One region of the Halobacillus sp. B29 genome, then DNA from elsewhere that is predicted to be linked to it. Evidence: riboswitches for the same ligand, from Rfam matches in the RefSeq annotation. Region 1 holds a riboswitch; each other region holds the start of a gene.
What was found. A riboswitch is a leader RNA that binds a small molecule or an ion and turns the genes downstream of it on or off. The one in region 1 is predicted to bind S-adenosylmethionine.
Positions count from the first base shown of each region.

Region 2: it holds a riboswitch for S-adenosylmethionine, as region 1 does, so the genes downstream of both, ACTWP7_RS07805 (OsmC family protein) here and metK (methionine adenosyltransferase) in region 1, are expected to answer to the same signal.
Region 3: it holds a riboswitch for S-adenosylmethionine, as region 1 does, so the genes downstream of both, ACTWP7_RS19525 (sodium:solute symporter family protein) here and metK (methionine adenosyltransferase) in region 1, are expected to answer to the same signal.
Region 4: it holds a riboswitch for S-adenosylmethionine, as region 1 does, so the genes downstream of both, ACTWP7_RS10110 (methionine ABC transporter ATP-binding protein) here and metK (methionine adenosyltransferase) in region 1, are expected to answer to the same signal.

Region 1 is NZ_JBQQCM010000017.1:42,318-47,272, forward strand. It holds gene ytkD (RNA deprotection pyrophosphohydrolase) at 1-90, shown strand, start outside; gene pckA (phosphoenolpyruvate carboxykinase (ATP)) at 126-1,721, opposite strand; SAM riboswitch class I at 2,337-2,449, shown strand; gene metK (methionine adenosyltransferase) at 2,675-3,871, shown strand; gene ACTWP7_RS18340 (gamma carbonic anhydrase) at 3,961-4,473, opposite strand; gene ACTWP7_RS18345 (lysophospholipase) at 4,535-4,955, shown strand, end outside.
Region 2 is NZ_JBQQCM010000004.1:306,364-311,318, forward strand. It holds gene ACTWP7_RS07795 (hypothetical protein) at 378-923, opposite strand; gene ACTWP7_RS07800 (EamA family transporter) at 1,173-2,072, shown strand; SAM riboswitch class I at 2,240-2,345, shown strand; gene ACTWP7_RS07805 (OsmC family protein) at 2,421-2,903, shown strand; gene ACTWP7_RS07810 (sodium:solute symporter family protein) at 2,900-4,513, shown strand; gene ACTWP7_RS07815 (hypothetical protein) at 4,854-4,955, opposite strand, start outside.
Region 3 is NZ_JBQQCM010000022.1:19,085-24,039, forward strand. It holds gene ACTWP7_RS19515 (hypothetical protein) at 1-59, opposite strand, end outside; gene ACTWP7_RS19520 (SDR family NAD(P)-dependent oxidoreductase) at 352-1,095, shown strand; gene ACTWP7_RS19525 (sodium:solute symporter family protein) at 1,181-2,740, opposite strand; SAM riboswitch class I at 3,028-3,136, opposite strand; gene ACTWP7_RS19530 (histidine phosphatase family protein) at 3,269-3,832, opposite strand; gene ACTWP7_RS19535 (hypothetical protein) at 4,576-4,857, shown strand.
Region 4 is NZ_JBQQCM010000006.1:214,862-219,816, forward strand. It holds gene ACTWP7_RS10080 (arsenate reductase family protein) at 1-194, shown strand, start outside; gene gcvH (glycine cleavage system protein GcvH) at 248-631, shown strand; gene ACTWP7_RS10090 (toprim domain-containing protein) at 769-1,116, shown strand; gene ACTWP7_RS10095 (thioredoxin family protein) at 1,127-1,441, shown strand; gene ACTWP7_RS10100 (hypothetical protein) at 1,541-1,867, shown strand; gene ACTWP7_RS10105 (TlpA family protein disulfide reductase) at 1,860-2,276, opposite strand; SAM riboswitch class I at 2,352-2,460, shown strand; SAM riboswitch class I at 2,618-2,727, shown strand; gene ACTWP7_RS10110 (methionine ABC transporter ATP-binding protein) at 2,800-3,825, shown strand; gene ACTWP7_RS10115 (methionine ABC transporter permease) at 3,818-4,486, shown strand; gene ACTWP7_RS10120 (MetQ/NlpA family ABC transporter substrate-binding protein) at 4,521-4,955, shown strand, end outside.

The sequences.
Region 1 (4,955 bases):
AAATCAAACGAACGTTTTAGTTTCATGATGAAAGATGAGGTTCTTCCTTTATGCTTACATAGAATTAAAGAACATCATGAAAAGAATTAAAAAAGACGTCCGGTAGTGATCCCGGACGTCTTTTTTTAATGTTTTCTGTGATAAGATGGACCTGCCTGCTTAATCTCTTCCGAAGCATATGAAAATTTCTTGAAATTTTCATGGAATTTATCTGCAAGTTCTTGTGCATTACGATCATATTCTTCAGGGTCATCCCATGTTTTTCGAGGAATCAATACTTCGTCGGGTACACCAGGGCAATGCATTGGAATGTTGAGTCCAAAGAAGGGATCAGTATAGGTCTCTACAGAATTTAATTCTCCTTCTAGAGCTGCATGAATCATAGAACGCGTATAAGATAGTTTCATTCGGGATCCTTTTCCGTATCGGCCACCTGTCCATCCCGTGTTAACTAAATAAACATCCGCATTAAACTGTTCAATCTTTTCTCCAAGCATTTCAGCATAGGTAGAAGGCGGCAAAGGTAGAAAAGGTGATCCGAAACAGGCTGAGAAGGTAGCTTGAGGTTCAGTGATTCCACGCTCTGTACCCGCAAGCTTACTCGTGTAACCACTCAGGAAATGATACATCGCCTGCTCTCTGGTTAATTTACTGATGGGAGGCAGTACACCTGTAGCATCCGCAGTAAGGAAGATGATGGCATGTGGATGCCCCGCAATACTAGGCTCTACAATGTTATCTATATGGTGGATCGGGTAAGCTGCTCTTGTATTTTCTGTCAGGCTTACGTCATCGTAGTCTGGGGTGTGTGATCCGCTGTCGAGAGCTACATTTTCGAGAACGGAACCGAAGTGAATCGCATTAAATATCTGGGGCTCTTTATCTTGAGATAAGTTGATACATTTTGCATAACAACCGCCCTCTATATTGAAGATGCCGTAATTAGACCATGCGTGTTCATCGTCCCCGATTAACTTTCGATGAGGATCAGCGGACAAGGTCGTCTTGCCTGTTCCGGATAAACCAAAAAACAGAGCTACGTCTCCCTCTTTTCCGATGTTTGCAGAACAATGCATAGGGAGCACGTCTTTTTGAGGCAATAAGTAATTCATAACTGAAAAAATAGATTTCTTTATTTCACCTGCATACTCCGTTCCGCCAATGAGTACTACGCGATGCTTAAAAGAAATCATAATAAAGGCTTCCGAATTGGTTCCATCCACTTCAGGGTCCGCTTTAAAAGTAGGTGCAGAGATCACCGTGAATTCTGCCTCATGATTTTTCTCTTCATCTTCGTCTGGTCTAATAAACATTTGGTGGGCGAACAAGTTATGCCATGCAAATTCATTAATTACCTGAATCGGAAGGCGGAACTTTTCGTCTGCCCCGGCGTATCCTTTAAAAACGAATAAATCATTGCGATTTTTCAAGTGATCCAGTACTTTATGATAAAGGTTTACAAAGACTTTGTCTTCAATAGGTTGATTTACTTTGCCCCAGTCGACCAATTGGTTAGACTGGTCGTCCTTGACAATGAATTTGTCGTTGGGAGACCTTCCCGTATAAGCACCGGTTGTGGCCTGGATGGCACCTTTATTTGTCAATGTTCCTTCATTGCGATCCAGGACCCTTTCCACTAGCTGAGGGACCGATAATTGATGGTGGACATGGTCTTGAGCTAATAAAAGATTCAATTCTGACATTTGATTAATGGCACTCATATGTGTCTACCCGCCTTTATAAGAAAATTTTATTCCAAGCTATGTGTTAATCTGAACATTAGTATAACACAATCGTTTTATTAATCCATACTAATAATGAAAATGCTTTCAATAATTTTTGTGATGGTAAGGTTAAATCTAAAAGTTGTTTTTTGCAAGCTGGATGATCTGGAAAAAGCACGAAATGTATTAGATATTCAACAATGTTGAGGACGGAGAGATCTTTCGTTTTTTTGTCCCCTAATCCACTCATTCCATAAATGGATCAGCAACGGGTGAATTCTGGGAACCGTTTAGCATAGATATTCATTTGAATACCGACGTGAACTTAATAATCATCCGTCCGCTTATTTTCAAGTTCGTTTAGAGATGATAAATTTCCTCCTTTAATATAGAAAATTTAAAGGAATGAGAATGTGAAAAGTTATATGAATTATACTATGTAGGAATAGGCAGAAGGTTTATTATTTTGCCAAAAACTCCTGGTGACCATTACAAGGGGAGACCAGCTATTGAGACGATGGAGAAAAGCCCGTAAATGGGCGTTCCTCATAGCATTAGTGCTTTAATTGACATTAAAGTACGTTTTCGATACGATATCTTAGAACGGAAACTCTCTTATCCAGAGTAGGTGGAGGGACAGGCCCTTTGAAGCCCAGCAACCGTCATGTGAAATATGACATGGTGCTAACCTGAAGCAAGGACGAATACTCCTTGGACGATAAGAGCGAAAGGAAGCAGCCCCCTTTCCTCGAATCAGGAAGGGTTTTTTCTATTTTTAAGGCAATATCTACACTAAGTGATATGCCGATTGCTATTCCAAATTGCTTGCACCTTAGGTTGTGACATCCATAAGAAAAGAACATAGATTGAGACTATGATAAAGTTTCTACACATACTGGTAAAGAGTTCCGTCTAATACTTTGTACTTACAGAAGGAGGAGTTTTTCAGAATGCCAGCCAATCGCCGGTTATTCACATCAGAATCTGTTACAGAAGGTCATCCGGACAAGATTTGTGACCAGATTTCTGATGCTATTTTAGATGAAATTTTAAAAAATGATCCAAATGCAAGAGTTGCATGTGAGACAACGGTAACAACGGGACTAGTACTTGTTTCAGGAGAAATCAGTACCAATACGTATGTTGATATTCCAGCCATTGTTCGTCAAACCATTAAAGAAATTGGATATACAAGAGCTAAATTTGGATTTGACGCTGATACATGTGCTGTATTGACAGCCATTGATGAGCAGTCTCCTGACATTGCCGGCGGCGTAGATGTTGCCTATGAATCCAGAGAAGGTCAAATGAGTGATGATGAAATAGAAGCTATAGGAGCTGGAGACCAGGGACTCATGTTTGGTTTTGCTAATAATGAAACCAAAGAATTGATGCCGTTACCGATTTCATTAGCTCATAAACTTTCCAAAAGGTTATCAGATGTACGTAATAACGGAACATTGGAATATCTTCGTCCTGATGGAAAAACACAAGTAACGATTGAATACGACGCTAATGATCAACCTGTTCGAGTGGATACGATTGTTATATCAACCCAGCATGCAGAAGAGATTACACTTGAACAAATAAAAAAAGATTTAAAAGAACAGGTTATTGATCCGGTTGTCCCTTCTCATCTTATTGATGACAGTACAAAATACTTCATTAACCCTACAGGCCGCTTCGTTATTGGAGGACCTCAAGGTGACGCCGGATTAACTGGCAGAAAAATCATTGTAGATACTTATGGCGGCTATGCGCGTCATGGGGGCGGAGCATTCAGTGGGAAAGATGCCACTAAGGTGGATCGTTCTGCTGCCTATGCGGCCAGATATGTAGCTAAAAATATTGTGGCAGCAGGTCTTGCTGATACAGTTGAAGTACAGTTAGCCTATGCTATTGGGGTAGCACAGCCAGTGTCCATTTCCATTAATACTTTTGACACAGGAAAGATAGCTGAAGAAGACCTCGTGGCAGCTGTAAGAGAATTGTTTGATCTCCGTCCCGCAGGCATCATTAAAATGCTCGATTTGCGCAGACCCATTTATAGGCAGACGGCTGCCTATGGTCACTTTGGCCGCACAGATGTAGAATTTCCTTGGGAGAGAACAGATAAGGCAGATGAGCTTAAAGAGCGTTTTAGTTAAAAAACTTCACGCATATCAAAAAGGGAACTTTCTCAAAGAGGAAGTTCCCTTTTCTATAAAAACTATAGATACGCTGATCATTAGATTGTTTAACCTTGGACTCCTTTATAATATTGCCCTTTCTCTACATAACTGGTTCGGATTCGATTCATTTCTTTGATATCATCTTCGGTCAAATCACGAACGACTTTAGCCGGCCTGCCGAAAGCAAGGGTGTTCGGAGGAATTACCTTACCCGGAGGTACAAGGCTGCCGGCGCCAATAAAAGCCTGTTCTCCTATTTCAGCTCCGTCAAGTATTAAGGATCCCATGCCTATTAAAGCATTTTTCTTAATGTGTGGAGAGTGAAGGGTAACCTGGTGTCCAACCGTAACGCCATCTTCAATCACCAATGGAAGACCAGGACTCTGATGAAGTAGACTAAGGTCCTGAATGTTCACATTGCTGCCAATATGTACGGATGATACATCTCCGCGAATGACTGTTTTAAACCAAATACTTGAGTATGCTCCGATCGTTACATCCCCAGTGATTACAGTATCTTCAGCAATATAAGCAGTTTCATCGATCCGAGGTTCTTTTCCTTTATATTCGCAAATCATACTAAACCCCCTTATAATATGGTTATATTAAGTATAGCAAAGTGATAGGAGCCGTGAAGAAGTGAAACGATTAAACTCCAATCAAAATTTAGCTACCATCATTATTGTGCATGGAGCATTTGAACACGCCGGACGTTATCATTCATTGGCTGAAAGCTTTCAAAAAGGTGGATTTAATGTCATTTATGGTGATCTGCCAGGCCAGGGACTATCGGAAGGAAAGAAAGGTCATATAAAGAATTTTGAAACCTACATAGAAACTGTGCGTCAATGGCTGCAAAAAGCAGATTCTTCTCGTCCTGTATTTTTACTGGGACATAGTATGGGCGGGACGGTTGTGATGCGGGTTATGCAGGAATTAAAACCGTCAGTGAATGGAGTGATTCTTTCGTCGCCTGCTGCAGGAATACTAAACGGAGCTAGCAAGTCTCTCGAAGCGGTCACTCATGTAATAAATAAGGTTTGGCCATCCGTATTGGTAA
Region 2 (4,955 bases), on a different contig from region 1:
TTAATAAAGCAGTGAGTCATTGATACCCGTTTTCAGATGGTTCACTCCGCATACCGGGAGGCGTTTCCGTGCCTTCTGGTCTATTTAAATGAGCGTAAGAGCCAGGCCTTTTAAACAAAGGGCCTGGCTTTTTAGGTTGGATAAAGGGTGCTCACTGGAACGACTCCTTTTCCCCTGGCAGAATGGAGTAATTTCAGTGGAGTAAAGGCCCGATTGCCGCTGAGCACGGCTCAATTGCGCACGATCGCGACCCAATCGCAGGTCAGCACGGCACATTTTCGACGAACCAACGCAAAAATTTAACAGAATCATTAAAAAAGAACTCCTGATTTAAGGAGTCCTTTTTTAATATCCATTTTATCATCCACAGTCTGATTCTACTGTATTTTCCGCTCCGCACTTTGAGTAATCTGATTCAGGTAGAAATCTTTGAGTGACAAATCAGGTCCAAAAGGGAAAAGCTGTTCGTTTCTATCAGAAGATGGCTGTTCCAGATCAGGAGATTCCTGTTTGGAAGCTTCCTTTTTAGCCTGTTCGCCAGTTGATTTATAACTGATATGAAACTCTTCTTGATAAATAGGGGTCTCATTCATCGCTTCTTGCTGCTTCATGCCGGATATCCATGTCTCAAAGTTATAAGTGCCACGGTCAATAATCACACATAGATCTTCAAGTGACTGAGTCAGTTCTATTAAACAATCCATACCATTTTTTAAGATGATCCCTTGCTTCCTTGCTTTTTCTATCGAATGTTCCAGTTTATATGGCTCTTCTTTATAACTAAATTCTACATAACAGCTGCTGCGGTCCCAGTTGAACGTAAAATCCTCAATTTTCAAACGCTTCATCACATTGACCAGATTCGTTTCCACCATACCCTGCTCTTTATACGGCATTAACTTTAATAGACTATTCTTGAACATCCCCACGAACACTCCCTTTTTTTCTGATTTATAGTGATTTCCTTATACCAATCATTTCGACAAAAGGGAGAAAATCCCTGTAAAAATCGTTTTACATTTATCGCTATGATTTGCAAAAATTCACCTCAAAATCCGACATACCTGAATGGTTTTCCTCTATTACATTGAGTTTTCAATGGGGCTTTGAAATAATAGCATCAGTGTGTTCGAATGATAGAAGCAAATCGTTAGAATGGGAGGTTTCAAGCAATGAAAGGAAAAGGAGTTATTCTCGTCTTCCTGGGGGCGGCAAGCTTCGGATTTACCCCTATATTTGTAAAAACAGGCTTTCAGTATGGGTATTCTCTCGGACAGATAAATATTGTCCAAATGCTCGCTGCCTTTGTCTTCCTGTGGGGCTTGTCTATTTTAAAAGGGTTGCGTATAAGAGAAATTCGGACCTCAGATCTAATCAAAATCGCTGCCACGGGAAGTACAGTTGGACTGACGAGTATCTTTTATTATGGAGCTATGCAATACCTCCCTGCTTCTATTGCGATTATTCTGCTTTTCCAATTTGTCTGGATCGGTATGGTGTATGAATGGATTTTTACAAAAACTCCACCTGAACGCATTCACTTGATTTCCCTGATCGTCACACTTACGGGAGTGGTGTTAGCTTCAGGACTTTCAGATGGGGGTCTCGATTTACACCCCCTCGGTCTTCTACTCGGACTGCTGTCAGGGTTTTCCTATGCCGGCTTTATTTTTTTCAGCGGTCAGGTGGCTGTTGATTCCCACCCTATACTGCGAAGTTCACTTATGGTGACTGGATCTTTGGTGCTTGTGGTGCTCATCTTCATCCGCGACATCCCTACCATTCCTGTCCTGGACATGCGCTTATGGACGATTGGTGCTGGAATTGCGCTTGTCGGAGCCGTTATTCCTCCCCTATTCTTTGCGGGAGGCGCTCCACTTATTTCGGGACGTCTCGCTAATGTGCTGAGCTCTGTGGAACTTCCAGTCGCCATCATTTCAGCCATGCTGATCCTTTCAGAAACGGTCACCTTTTTGCAGTGGATCGGCGTTTTATTGATCCTTGCAGCTATTTTTATAAATGAGTTTGGCGGTAAGCTGATGAATCTGGAACAACGGCGTCACGCCAGCTAAGTGCTACTGAATTTTTTTCAAAATAGAACCTGATTTCTTATTGTAATGAACCCATATGATGAAGAGGTTTCCTCGCTCCGCCTTCTCTTGTTTCAAAAGCTAACTTTCAAAAAATTTGTTGACAGATGTTTAAATTTAAACGTACAATATTCTTTAAATTCATAATTTTCTTATCGAGAGCGGTGGAGGAAACTGGTCCTTTGATCCCGCGGCAACCTGTTTGATAAACAAGGTGCTCACTCCAGCAGACATTTTCTGTCTGAAAGATAAGAGTCGGGACATTTAAACCAACCCTTCTATTTTTCTTACAGAAAAGTAGAAGGGTTTTTTATATGGAGGGGAGATTAAATGACAGTTCAGCAAACACAGAAGAAGTCAGCATTACGTTCGATTGACACACAAAGCAAGCGCACCAGCCCGTTTCAGAATGCGCATGCCATTCGGGATTTTACGTTTACAATTGATGAGCCCGAGAAGCTTGGCGGTTCTAATGAAGCATTAACTCCTATGGAATACATCACTGGATCGCTTAACGGCTGTTTTATGATCGTTGTAGAAATGGTGGCGAAGGAAAAAGGGTTAACGATTGAAAAGCTTGAGGCAGCTTCAAGCGGAGATATCGATCACAGAGGATTGTTCGGCACAGCTGATGTGAGCCCGCACTTTCAAACGGTGACGCTTAAGGTGGACGTTACATTTGCAGAGAAAGAAGTCGACGAAGAAGGTTTTATTCAACTCGTTCTAAAACGCTGCCCGGCTTTCAATTTGTTTAAGGATGCAGGCGTAAATATTGAAGTAATCTGGAACATCAACAAGGAGGTACAAATATGAGCTCATATGGATTTTGGATGATTTCACTTGCCTTATTATACACGCTCGCCCTCATCATCGTCGGTAATGTGGCGAAGCGAAAAGCCAATCGCGGCGAGCAATATTTTGTAGGGGGACGGACATTTAGATGGTGGACGGTGGCCTTTTGTATAACGGGCCTCTTCTCAGGTTCGACGTACATATCGATTGTCGAGCTTTCCTACCTGACCGGAATTTCAGCCATCTGGTATGGCGTCGCAGAAACGTTGCAAGTCTTATTAATTGCCTTATTATTAATCAAATCCTTCCGGGAAAAGTTAATCGTCACGATCTCAGGATTAATCGGGGATCAATTCGGCAGACGGGCTAAAGCTTTATCAGGTGCGATTACAGCCTTTGCCTTTCCGATGTGGTCCGTCGCTACAGCAATTGCTTTTGCTTCTGCCTTTCACGTGTTTACCGGCGTTTCGTTATCATTGTCCGTCGCTTTTACAGCTATCTTACTATTTGTTTATTTACAGTCGGGCGGGATGTGGGCGGTTGCCTTTACCCAAACGATGAACACGATTATTTTTGCTATTATGTTTATTATTGGAACCGTGGCCTTCTTCATCAACCCAGGCATCTCCGGCTTACAGCAGCTTGCAGCCGAACAGCCGAGCATGTTTGATTGGGGAGGCGCCGGCCTTCAAGTAATCCTAGTATGGTTTGCCACTTTCATGGTAAACGTGATTCTAGCACAGGCCGCTTTTCAGATGGCCTTGTCCTGTAAAACGCCTGAAGAAGGACGCAAAGGTTTAATCGTCGCAGAAGTGATGAGTGTTCCATTTATTCTTCTTGGTATTCTATTTGGTTTGTCTGCCGCTGCGGTCGTTCCTGACGCAAGCCTGGGACTCGTTGCTCTCCCCCAATATTTAATGGAAGTACTGCCCGCTCCTTTCGTCGGCCTGTTCTTCTTAGGCATCTGGGCATGTGCTTTAGGTTGGGGCGCACCTTGCCAGTTCTCAGGAGCCACCAGTCTTGGGAAAGATGTCGGAAGCGCCATTTTCCCTGGCGCATCTCCAGAACAGCTGGTCAAATATACCAAGTGGTCGCTGCTGCTTCTGACAGGACTCATGATCATTTTCGGCTTCCTGCGCACAGAGCAATCCGCGTGGTGGAACGTACTTGCCTGGACCATGAGAAACTCTGCCACCTTCGCTCCAGTAGTCGCCGCGTTATTCTGGCCGCTTGTCACAAAGCGAGCCGTGATCGGCTCCCTATTTGGAGGGTTTGCAGCAGGATTAATCTGGTATCACTTAAGTAATTGGCACCCGGCTGATTTCTTCTTGAATATCCACCCAGTTTGGGTAGGGATGAGCGTCAATATTCTCGTTATGGTCCTGTTTACCGTTGCCTTCAACTATGGAAATTGGAAGATTACCAATAACCGCTCTGTGAAAGGAGCCGTTGTGTTGGCTGCCATTGCCTTGCTGCTTGTCGTTAACGGATTATTCTATGAATCCCTGCACGCCGCTGGTGTAGTAGGTTTGACTCTATTCCTTAATGTACTAGCCGTGTTTATCGGAAGTATTATTTATATCAAACCGAAAGTGGCCGAAGCGTCGTTTCAAAAGAAAGTAGTATCTTAAATATAGAAGGAACTCCTAAATCGTTCTAATGTTATGGAGAAAATCTTAAAACGCAGAAACAAATAGAACACAAAAAAAGCTTAGAGGCTATTTGCCTCTAAGCTTTTTAGAATGTTAAAAGTCCATAGTCATTTGCGACCAACTCGTTTATCTTCCCCTTACCTCCTTAGTGAAAGAGTCTTCTACCGACATTCGATAAAACTATAAAAAAGTTACTGAGTTGCTTTTCAAGAGGAAACCTTCCATATTAAGGTCAATGGGTCCTAACACCTTCCCCTTGTACCAATTTCTTTAATAGTTGGGGTAGCATGAAAAGCACCCCGTAAATGTATGCCATAATTTAGTAAAGTTGTTTGCTTAAGTCTTCAATCTTTTCACATGTTTGCTGCATCTTTTCATTAACCCACGCAGGATATGTTTCTTCATCCCCGCTCTTAATTTT
Region 3 (4,955 bases), on a different contig from region 1:
CAAGCGATTAGGAAAAAGACCAGGAGGATGGCAGAGAAAAGCAGGCTGACTTTTTTCACGGTACTCACTTCCTTGTTTGAAAATTTTTCAAAAATCTACAACTCTATGTATCTTTTACTGCTTACTTCAGAAACATATTCCACATATTAACATAATTAGAGTATTTATGAGTTTATTTCACATAATTGAAATAAACGTAATACTTACTACTTTTTACCTCAACCTCGTGAACCCAAGCATCAAGCCGTTATTCTTTCCAAAAATGAAGGCCAAAATGTCTTTCGTTTCACTATTTTCCAATAGTGGAAAATATAGACTGGTTTCTTTATTAAAAATATAGGAGGGATAGCCATGAAATTAAAAGGTAAAGTTGCTGTGGTTACAGGTGGTTCTAGTGGAATTGGCGAGGCAGCCGTGAAGGATTTCTGCGAGCAGGGTGCGAAAGTGGTGATTGCCGATTTGAACGAACAGGGAAGCGAATTGTCCAGTCAGTTAAATGACCAGGGTTATGAAACCGTGTTCCAAAAAACCGACGTCACATCTGAGGAAGATATTAAGAACATGGTTCAGACGGCGGTCGGCACATTTGGTTCGCTGGATATTCTATTTGCGAATGCCGGAATTGGCGACGCTACACCGGCGCACGAGCTTTCCTATGAAGAATGGAAGAAACTCATGGATGTAAACATCAACGGTGTGTTTCTATCTAACAAATACGCTATCACGCAGATGCTCGAACAGGAAAACGGTGGAGCAATCGTCAACAACGCTTCGATCCTGGGACACGTCGGACAGGATTCGGTAACTTCTTATGCCGCAGCCAAAGGCGGAGTCGTCAACCTTACCCGCACATTAGGGGTTACTTACGCGAAAAACAATATACGCGTAAACGCGGTATGTCCAGGCTACGTTGAAACGGCAATTCTGGAAAATGCCGATGAGGAAATGCGCCAGGGCCTTGCAGGTGCACACCCGATTGGACGACTGGGTCAGCCTAAGGAAATTGCGAAAGCGGTCAGTTTTCTCGCAAGTGACGACGCTTCCTTTATGGTCGGAGCCAATATGCTGGTGGATGGCGGCTATACGGCTCAGTAAAGTTCATTTATACACGGGACGAATCGTAATAAAAAAGCGTAGGAGCTGCCTGCAATAGGCAGCTCCTACGTCTATTTGAATCATTCTAACCGATACGAGAACGGTCATTTTTCACTTCAGGTTCTTCCTGAGTCGTGGATCTCATCTTCTCCAGTACTTCCCTGGTAGAATCACTAATTTCCGCCTCAAAGTAAGGTTCATAGGCTTCAAGCGGTGCTTTTTTCGTAAAGTAAACGGCAATCAGCACCCCAATCAGTGATGCCGTAACGGCGATGACAAATGGCAGTCCATACCCCATTGCCTTCGCTGCCACATACACGACCGCCCCGATGATGATACCGGCATAGGCTCCTGCCCGGTTCATTCTCTTCCAGTACAGCCCTAAGAACACAACGAGGAAAAACGCAGCCCCAAATCCGCCATACACATAGACAAATCCCATAGCCAAGAACCATGGTGGGTTAATAGCTAAGAGAACGGCTGCGGTTGCAATTCCAAATATACTTAAGCGGAGCCAGTTCTTAAACTTCTTCTCACTGATTCGTTTTGGAGCTATATTTAAGTACACATCATAATAAAGAGAAGTGGCGCAGTGCAAAAGCATCGAATTTGCCGTGGAAATAGCCGCTGCACAGATAGCTACCAGCGTGATGCCTCCGATAATAGGCGGCGTGTACTGCTGGATGACTAAAGGAATGATGTAGTCCGTCGTTTTATCTACAGGTATGCTCGGTACCAGTACTTTTGCCCCGAGGCCAATAACGATCAGTGGCGTCATAATGAAAATCAATACCAGAATCGTACCCAGTACCTGCAAGATCGCTACTTTCACATTTTGAGGAGCCAGCATCCTCGTGACCCAGTGAGGGGAAGAAGGGGTTCCTAACGAATTCGATATAAAAATGGAAAGTAATGCACCAATACCAAATGTCCCAAACGGGGACAGTAAAATTCCTTCTTCAAGCTCCGGCCCTCCCACGTTTGTCGGCGAGGTTGTCGTCGCAAGCGTATCGACTATATTACCGATTCCACCGGTTAACGACCATACTACACCGCTCGCAAGTAATACGCCGATCATAATCAAAATCGTATTTAACGTGTCCGTGGCAGCCACAGACCAGAATCCACCTACACTTGTAATTAATATAAATAATAAGAATCCGAAAATCGCAATTTTATAATCAATGCCCGTGATACTTGAAAAAACAATGCCAAACCCAGTTACCTGAATATTGACGAGCAGCAAATAACCGATAAACATTAAAATACCAACAATTGCCTGCAATGTACTCTTGTTCTGAAAAGGTTCAAACCTATGCCGGATAAATTCAGGGAACGTCCTGGCAGGCTTTTCCGGTCTTCTTATTTTGTAAGCAACAATAGGGATTAAGGCTCCGCCGAAACACCAGCCGGCTACCCAGCCGATCACAGCCGATACACCCGAACTGTACAAATAACCGGGGACCCCGATAACAGAAGCTACACTTACCCATGTTGCTGCTGTGGTACCGATTCCAAGAAGAAGCCCCATTCGGTGTCCGCCCGTTGTATAGTCATCGATCGACTCTGCTTTCTTAAGACTTTTTACATTTGCCCATATTAAAAATAGAACATAAAAACTAAATACGAGAATATACCATATCATTTGTCAGTAACTTCCTTCCTGCTAGCTTATTTATACTTAAATATTCGTCCGGTGGCTCCCCACCGTTTTACACCTGATTTCTCCACTCTGTAACAGAGAAATGTTCCTAATAGGAAGGAAAAAATCATAGTCCCCACCCAAACCATCATCGCTAAGAACATGGCCATCCTCCTTTTTCCGATTGTTTTGTGTCGAACCTTTTACTGCCCTCCTTTAGAAAAATTAAAAACCCTTCACTCACGAAGAGAGAAGGGCTTTGGGCAACTGTCTTTTGGCTGCCGCTTGCTCTCTCATCTCCGGAATAGCTTTCGCCTTCCTCTGAAATTGGCACCGTGCATAAATCAGCCGGTTGCCGAGGCTTCACAGGGTCAGTCCCTCTGCCTCTCTCGATAAGAAAATTCAAAATATTCGAATGTTAATTAGACTCCATTCTATCATACCCCTCTATTTCGTCAATTCATTATTTGAAATTAGTAAAAACAGAAAAGAATCATAGAATAGAAGCGATGATCCATACTGAAAAATCACTCAATAAGAATCCTTCCATATTCTCTTACAACCTACGAACTGATCAGCCTCAAAAGAAAGCTTGTAGATATCTGGCATCGCAAGATTCTTCCAAAACTCAAAGTCGTATTGGTTATCAAAATAATTCATGGTGAGCACCATAATATTACCGTGCGTACCGATGGCGACATTTTTATTTTCATATTTTTCTAATACGTTGTTCAAGGCTCTTACGCCTCTTTCCTGGGCGTTCACATTTGATTCTCCGCCTTCCCAGAAAAAACTAGGCTGAGCCCATACTTTTTGAATGGCTTCCTCAAAGTTATCAGCTCCTCCCTCTATTAACTTCCTTTCTTTGAACCCATCCATTATATGAATTTCTTGCCCGAGAGCAGAAGCTAATCCTTCAACCGTCTGTATGGCCCTTAAATAAGGACTCGAGATCACGTGCTCGATATTATCGTCTATGAGCCGTGCGCTGACTTTAGCCGCTTCTTTAGTTCCCTCTGCTGATAACGGCCTATTTAATTCGTCTGGTGTATATGTAGAATGAGCGTGTCGCACCATATAAATGTTTGTTGTCATGGCAGCCTCCTGTATATTAGTCATGTAATCTCGTCTAACGGTGTCTTCAAATGTCTCTCTTACCTCTAATGTGCTACCGGGAATTCACCAAATATCGTGTTCTTCTCTGTAAAAGAATTCACCCTGGCCTATCTTCAATAATTACCCCGCACCTCACGATTTCCAGCTTTATCTCCCATCTCATGAATGTAAAAAAATATGTATCACTAATGTTTTCAAGCGAGATAGGTACCCCTCTTCATTAGTAAAAGTTTGAGATATATCAAATCCACTGCATGAGCTTATAACGTAAGACTCAACGGTGAAAAACACTTTAACATAAGTATCTAATATTTTGGTAGCGTTCCTGGAAAAGAAAACCTCCATGAAAATCTGAAAGTTGCAGTCTACCTATTATTATCGTTTTCCTGGGTTTTTGTCTTTCTCACTTCCATCCCTCAAACATAGAATAGAAAGAGCTATCTTACTCATACATTTTTATAGAAAGGAAATTTTTTTTGGACAGTAATAAAGTAAATTTTTCTCAATTCCCCTATTGTTCCCCTTGTTACCCAAGTTGGAATACTAAATATAAATGTTGGGAGTATATAAAGAAAGACAGTCAGAGCATCCAGTTCGATTATGCAAATGAAGACTTTACTACAAATGCTCCTATTCCGGTTGCTCCAGGTCTCACTATCTCTACAGTTACACTCACAAATTTAAAAGCTGGTAGTGCCGTCTCTTTAAACGGGTTGTTTCTTGTGAACAATAATTCAGTAACACCTGGAAGTATCGGAGTACGGATCTACAAAAACAGCATCAATTCCGCAAATATCATTTACAGCGCTGATATAGAGATCGACGGAGCAGGAAGCGATGCTCTCGGTCAGCCGATTCCAGTGCTTTATGTTGATCCGATTCAGCTGTACGAGAAAAAAGTAACCTATTTTCTCTCCGTCTACAAAATAGATGAGACTGATAATTTATCGGTTATCGGTCAAGCAACCCTCACAGCTACTGCATATGGAAAAGCCACTTACTAATCAAACCACACCGCAAACAGCATCTTTTTGCGGTTTTTTATTGGGTAACTTGATTAGTCAAAATGGAGAAGCTATTTCCATCATATTTCGATCCGTAA
Region 4 (4,955 bases), on a different contig from region 1:
ATAGAGAATTGAATATGAAGGAAAAACTGAAGGATGCTACTCAGGAAGAAATGATCGAATGGCTTGCTTCAGATGGCATGTTAATTAAAAGGCCTATTCTCACAGATGGAAACAAGGTCACTGTTGGTTTCAAGCCTGAGAATTTTCAGGAAGCGTGGGGCAGTGAGCAGAACATTGGAAATAAAAGCAGCTAGCTTTTATGTTTGTAATGGTTATAAATCATATTTAATATTGTGGAGGGATTTCAATGAGTGTACCAAAAGATCTGCGTTACTCTGAAGAACACGAATGGGTTAAAGAAGAAGGCGGGAAAGTCCGTATCGGCATTACAGATTTCGCTCAATCTGAACTGGGTGATATTGTGTTTGTAGAGCTTCCTGAAGTAGGGGACGAACTTGAAGCAGATGAACCGTTTGGCAGTGTAGAATCTGTGAAAACTGTTTCAGAATTGTACGCTCCATTAAGCGGTAAAGTTGTTGAAGTGAATGAAGAGCTTGAAGACAGCCCGGAATTCGTAAATGAATCCCCGTATGATAAAGCGTGGATGGTGATTGTGGAACCAGGTGATTCTTCTGAAATGGATGAATTAATGTCATCTGATCAATATGAAGAAATGATTAATGAAGATTAAAGTCTAGCAATTACCATGAGCAATTGTACAGGCAGGGCTACATATGATCCTTGTCTGACATGATCGTGTACCATATTAATCATGTTCAGACCATGCCTCTTTGGCATGGTCTGTTTCTATATAGTGGGTGATAGAAAATGGATGGAGAAAGAATCGTAATTGTTGAGGGAATAACGGATAAGCGAAAAATCAAGAAAATTCTTGCGGAAGATATAGAAATCATTTGTACACATGGAACACTTGGCATCGAACGGATGGAGGAACTGATTCTTGATTACAATCTCGACGAGCGCAGGGTGTATATTCTTGTGGATGAAGACGACTCCGGCTATAAATTAAGAAAACAACTGACAGCAGAACTGCCTCATGCCGTACACATCTACATTGATAAAGCATTTCGGGAAGTGGCAGCCACTCCTGAACCCGAATTAGCTAGAGCCTTATTAAATAGGCACTTTAACGTAAAGTCCATTTATCTCATTTAGGAGGATCATAGTGCAGGAAATAGATAACAAGTCAGCAGGTCATGATTTAGAAGAGCAAAACATTGGATTAACATTCATCCATACTCCTTTTTGTGGAACCTGCCACTTGGCCAGAAAAATGCTTACGACCATTGAGGTCACGTATAACAGGGAATTATTTAAAGAGTGCAATGCTTCGCTGCATCCTGACTTAATGAAAACGTATCAAATTAAAAGTGTGCCCTGTCTTCTTGTAACCCATCACGGAGAAGTTGTAGAGAAGATTTATGCATTTCATTCAGTTCCTTTTATGTACGATAAACTTTCTGAATATGTAAAAAAATAAATGAATCACCCGGTAAATGACGAACGATTCTTCGTTATTTTAGAAGGGATGACTCCTCCTTATCAAGAATTTATTTAACAAATAAAGGAGGAGTTAACAATGATGGAATTCATACAAGATTGGGTTAAACAAGTGAACCAGAGAACAGATCTTTTACCCACTTGGCGGGAACGCACGCTGAACGTAATTCTACTGGTCGGCAGTCTTAAAGTTTACCTGTATATAGACCAGTCAGGTGTACATCTTAATACAGATCATCAGGATAATGAGTATAATGACATTTGCCTGCAATCTTCCAGTAGTATTATGAAAACTTTATTTGCGGGAGAACAAAAGTTAACTTCTTTCCCCCAAACCACCATTAAAGTTCAAGGGGCATACCGGAATATATTATTTATAGAATCACTTCTACTATTGGCTAGATAAGTTCACCGAGAGATTCTACAACGGATAAGAACTCTGCTTTATCCCCGAATTGTGAATGAATAAAACCATCCTTATTAATGATAACAGTGGTAGGTACCCCGTCGCTGTTATACAAATCGTAAATTGTTCGTCCTTGGTCTTTAAGGGCTGGCTGAGATAAAAACTTTTCAGCATATTCTTCTGCCTCAGCTTCGCTTCGTTCACGTCCTGCTACATTTATTGTTATCATTTTTACTTTCTCATGATCCATTGTTTTATAAAGTTGTTCTTTTTTAGGTAAATCTTTACCACTGTCGGGACACCATGAGGTCCAAAAAGTAAGAACAATTATTTTTCCCAGATCCTCTTTATTACTATAAGTTCCTTCTTTGTTTATATACGGAAGTTCAAAAATTGGCGCATTCCTCAACGTGACCACTCCTTAATTGTTGACTTAATTTATAGCCCCATGCTAACATATTCATTAATTTAATAGCGACATCTTCACTTATCCAGAGAGGCGGAGGGACTGGCCCTTTGATGCCCGGCAACCGGTTCATGCAGATGAACACGGTGCTAATTCCTGCAAAGTACTTTACTTTGGTAGATGAGAAGAGTGTTTTAAACGAACTCTTCTAACTTTAAGGAAGAGTTTTTATTTTGTCGAATTTATAGGAATATTATCAAGTTGACACGAAATTCTAACAATGCTAGAATCCTCTTTATAGTACGTACACGTATTAAAGTGATAATAAATTAATATAGTAAAATCTCTTATCCAGAGAGGCGGAGGGACTGGCCCTTTGATGCCCGGCAACCGGCAAGTTAAGACTTGGCAAGGTGCCAATTCCTGCAAGGGGTAATCCTTGTGAAGATGAGAGAACAGATAAAGATTGTTACGCTAACCTTTCTGTTCTCAAGCAGAGAGGTTTTTTTATTGGAGGGAAGACGACATGATTTCAATTAAAGGCTTATCCAAGGTCTTTCGCACGAAACATCAGGAGGTCCGTGCTGTCGACGACCTTAGTTTACAGATAAAAAAGGGAGAGATTTACGGGGTCATCGGTTATAGTGGTGCTGGAAAAAGTACTTTCATAAGGCTGCTAAATCGCCTGGAAGATCCAACGGACGGCAAGGTGACCATTGATGATCAAGAATTGACTTCTTTAAACAAAGGGAAGCTGCGGGAGGCCCGGCAGGAGATTGGTATGATTTTTCAGCATTTTAATCTTTTGTGGTCTCGAACCGTTCACGATAATATCGCTTTTCCACTTGAAATAGCTGGCGTACCAAAAAGCGAAAGAACTAAACGTGTTAATGAATTAATAGACCTGGTAGGTCTTAGTGGACGAGGTAATTCATACCCCTCTCAGTTAAGCGGCGGACAGAAACAAAGAGTAGGAATAGCTCGTGCGTTAGCAAATAAACCGAAAGTTCTTCTTTGTGATGAAGCGACGTCAGCTCTTGACCCAGAGACAACGGATTCCATTCTTGATCTATTAGTAGATATTAACGAGAAGCTTGGACTGACAATTGTTCTCATCACCCATGAAATGCATGTGATTCGAAAGATCTGCCATCAGGTAGCCGTTATGGAGCAAGGTAAAATTGTGGAACAGGGAGACGTGCTCGATGTTTTCCTTTATCCAAAAGAACAGGTTACCAAGAAGTTTGTCGATCAGGTAATGGGAGACCCTGAACGCGAACATTCTCTTCAGCTCATAAAGGATACCTATAAAACTGGTGAGATCCTTCGTCTGCATTTTGTAGGTGAGAGCACCAATCAGGCTTTAATCAGTGAAATTTCCAGAAAGTTTGTGCTGGATGTAAACATATTGCACGGAAAGATCACGCAAACCCAAAAGGGTGCGTATGGAACAATGTTTGTTCAATTTCTGGGTGATAAAGAAGAAATCACGCGTGCGATTGAATATATTCAATCCACCTCTGTAGAATTGGAGGTGAGTCCAGATGATTAATCAATTTTTCCCAAACGTCACTATGGATGATTTGATAACAGCTACTAATGAAACACTCTACATGACACTAATCTCTGTAGCAGGTACGTTTATTTTAGGTTTACTGTTAGGTTTACTTCTGTACTTGTCAGGTCCAGGAGGCCTGTGGCAAAACAAGATATTAAACTGGATAACTGCTTCAGTCGTTAATATCTTCAGGGCTATACCTTTTATCATTTTAATTTTGTTATTATTCCCATTTACTGATTTTCTCATTGGCACTATTCGAGGTCCTAAAGCGGCACTCCCTGCCTTAATTATAGGTGGCGCACCATTCTATGCACGGCTTGTCGAGATTGCATTGAAAGAAGTAGATAAAGGTGTCATTGAAGCTGCTAAATCGATGGGTGCTAAATCTTCTACTTTGATTTTTAAGGTGCTGCTTCCTGAGTCAATGCCTGCCCTGGTTTCTGGGATTACCGTTACAGCTATAGCATTAATTGGCTATACCGCGGTGGCGGGAGCGATCGGTGCCGGTGGTTTAGGTGACTTTGCCTATTTCTACGGATTTCAGCGCAGCGACTTTGATGTTGTCTTTATTTGTACGATTCTCATTGTGTTTATTGTTTTCATTTTCCAATTTATCGGGGACTTCGTTTCTAGAAAATTGGATAAAAGATAAAAATCCTACATTATATTAAAGGGAGAGAGTATTTATGAAAAAAATTACATTCGGTATTTTTACTTTATTATTAATCATTCTTTTGTCAGCATGCGGTTCATCAGACGAAGGAAACTCAGGCTCGGAAGAAAACAGCGGTGATGGCAGTTCTGAAGAAGGAACCACTGAAATAGCTGTAGGAGCTACAAGTGTTCCACACGCAGAAGTACTTCAAGAAGCTAAACCATTGCTTGAAGAGCAAGGGATTACCCTGACTATTGAAGAATATCAAGATTATGTGCTTCCTAACCAGGACTTAGCAGAGGGAAGAATTGATGCGAACTATTTCCAGCACATCCCTTATTTAGAAACACAAATGCAGGAAAATGATTATGACTTTGTAAATCTTGGCGGTATTCACATTGAACCTATGGGTATTTACTCTCAAAATATCTCAAGCGTGGATGAAGTTCCAGAAGGTACTACCCTT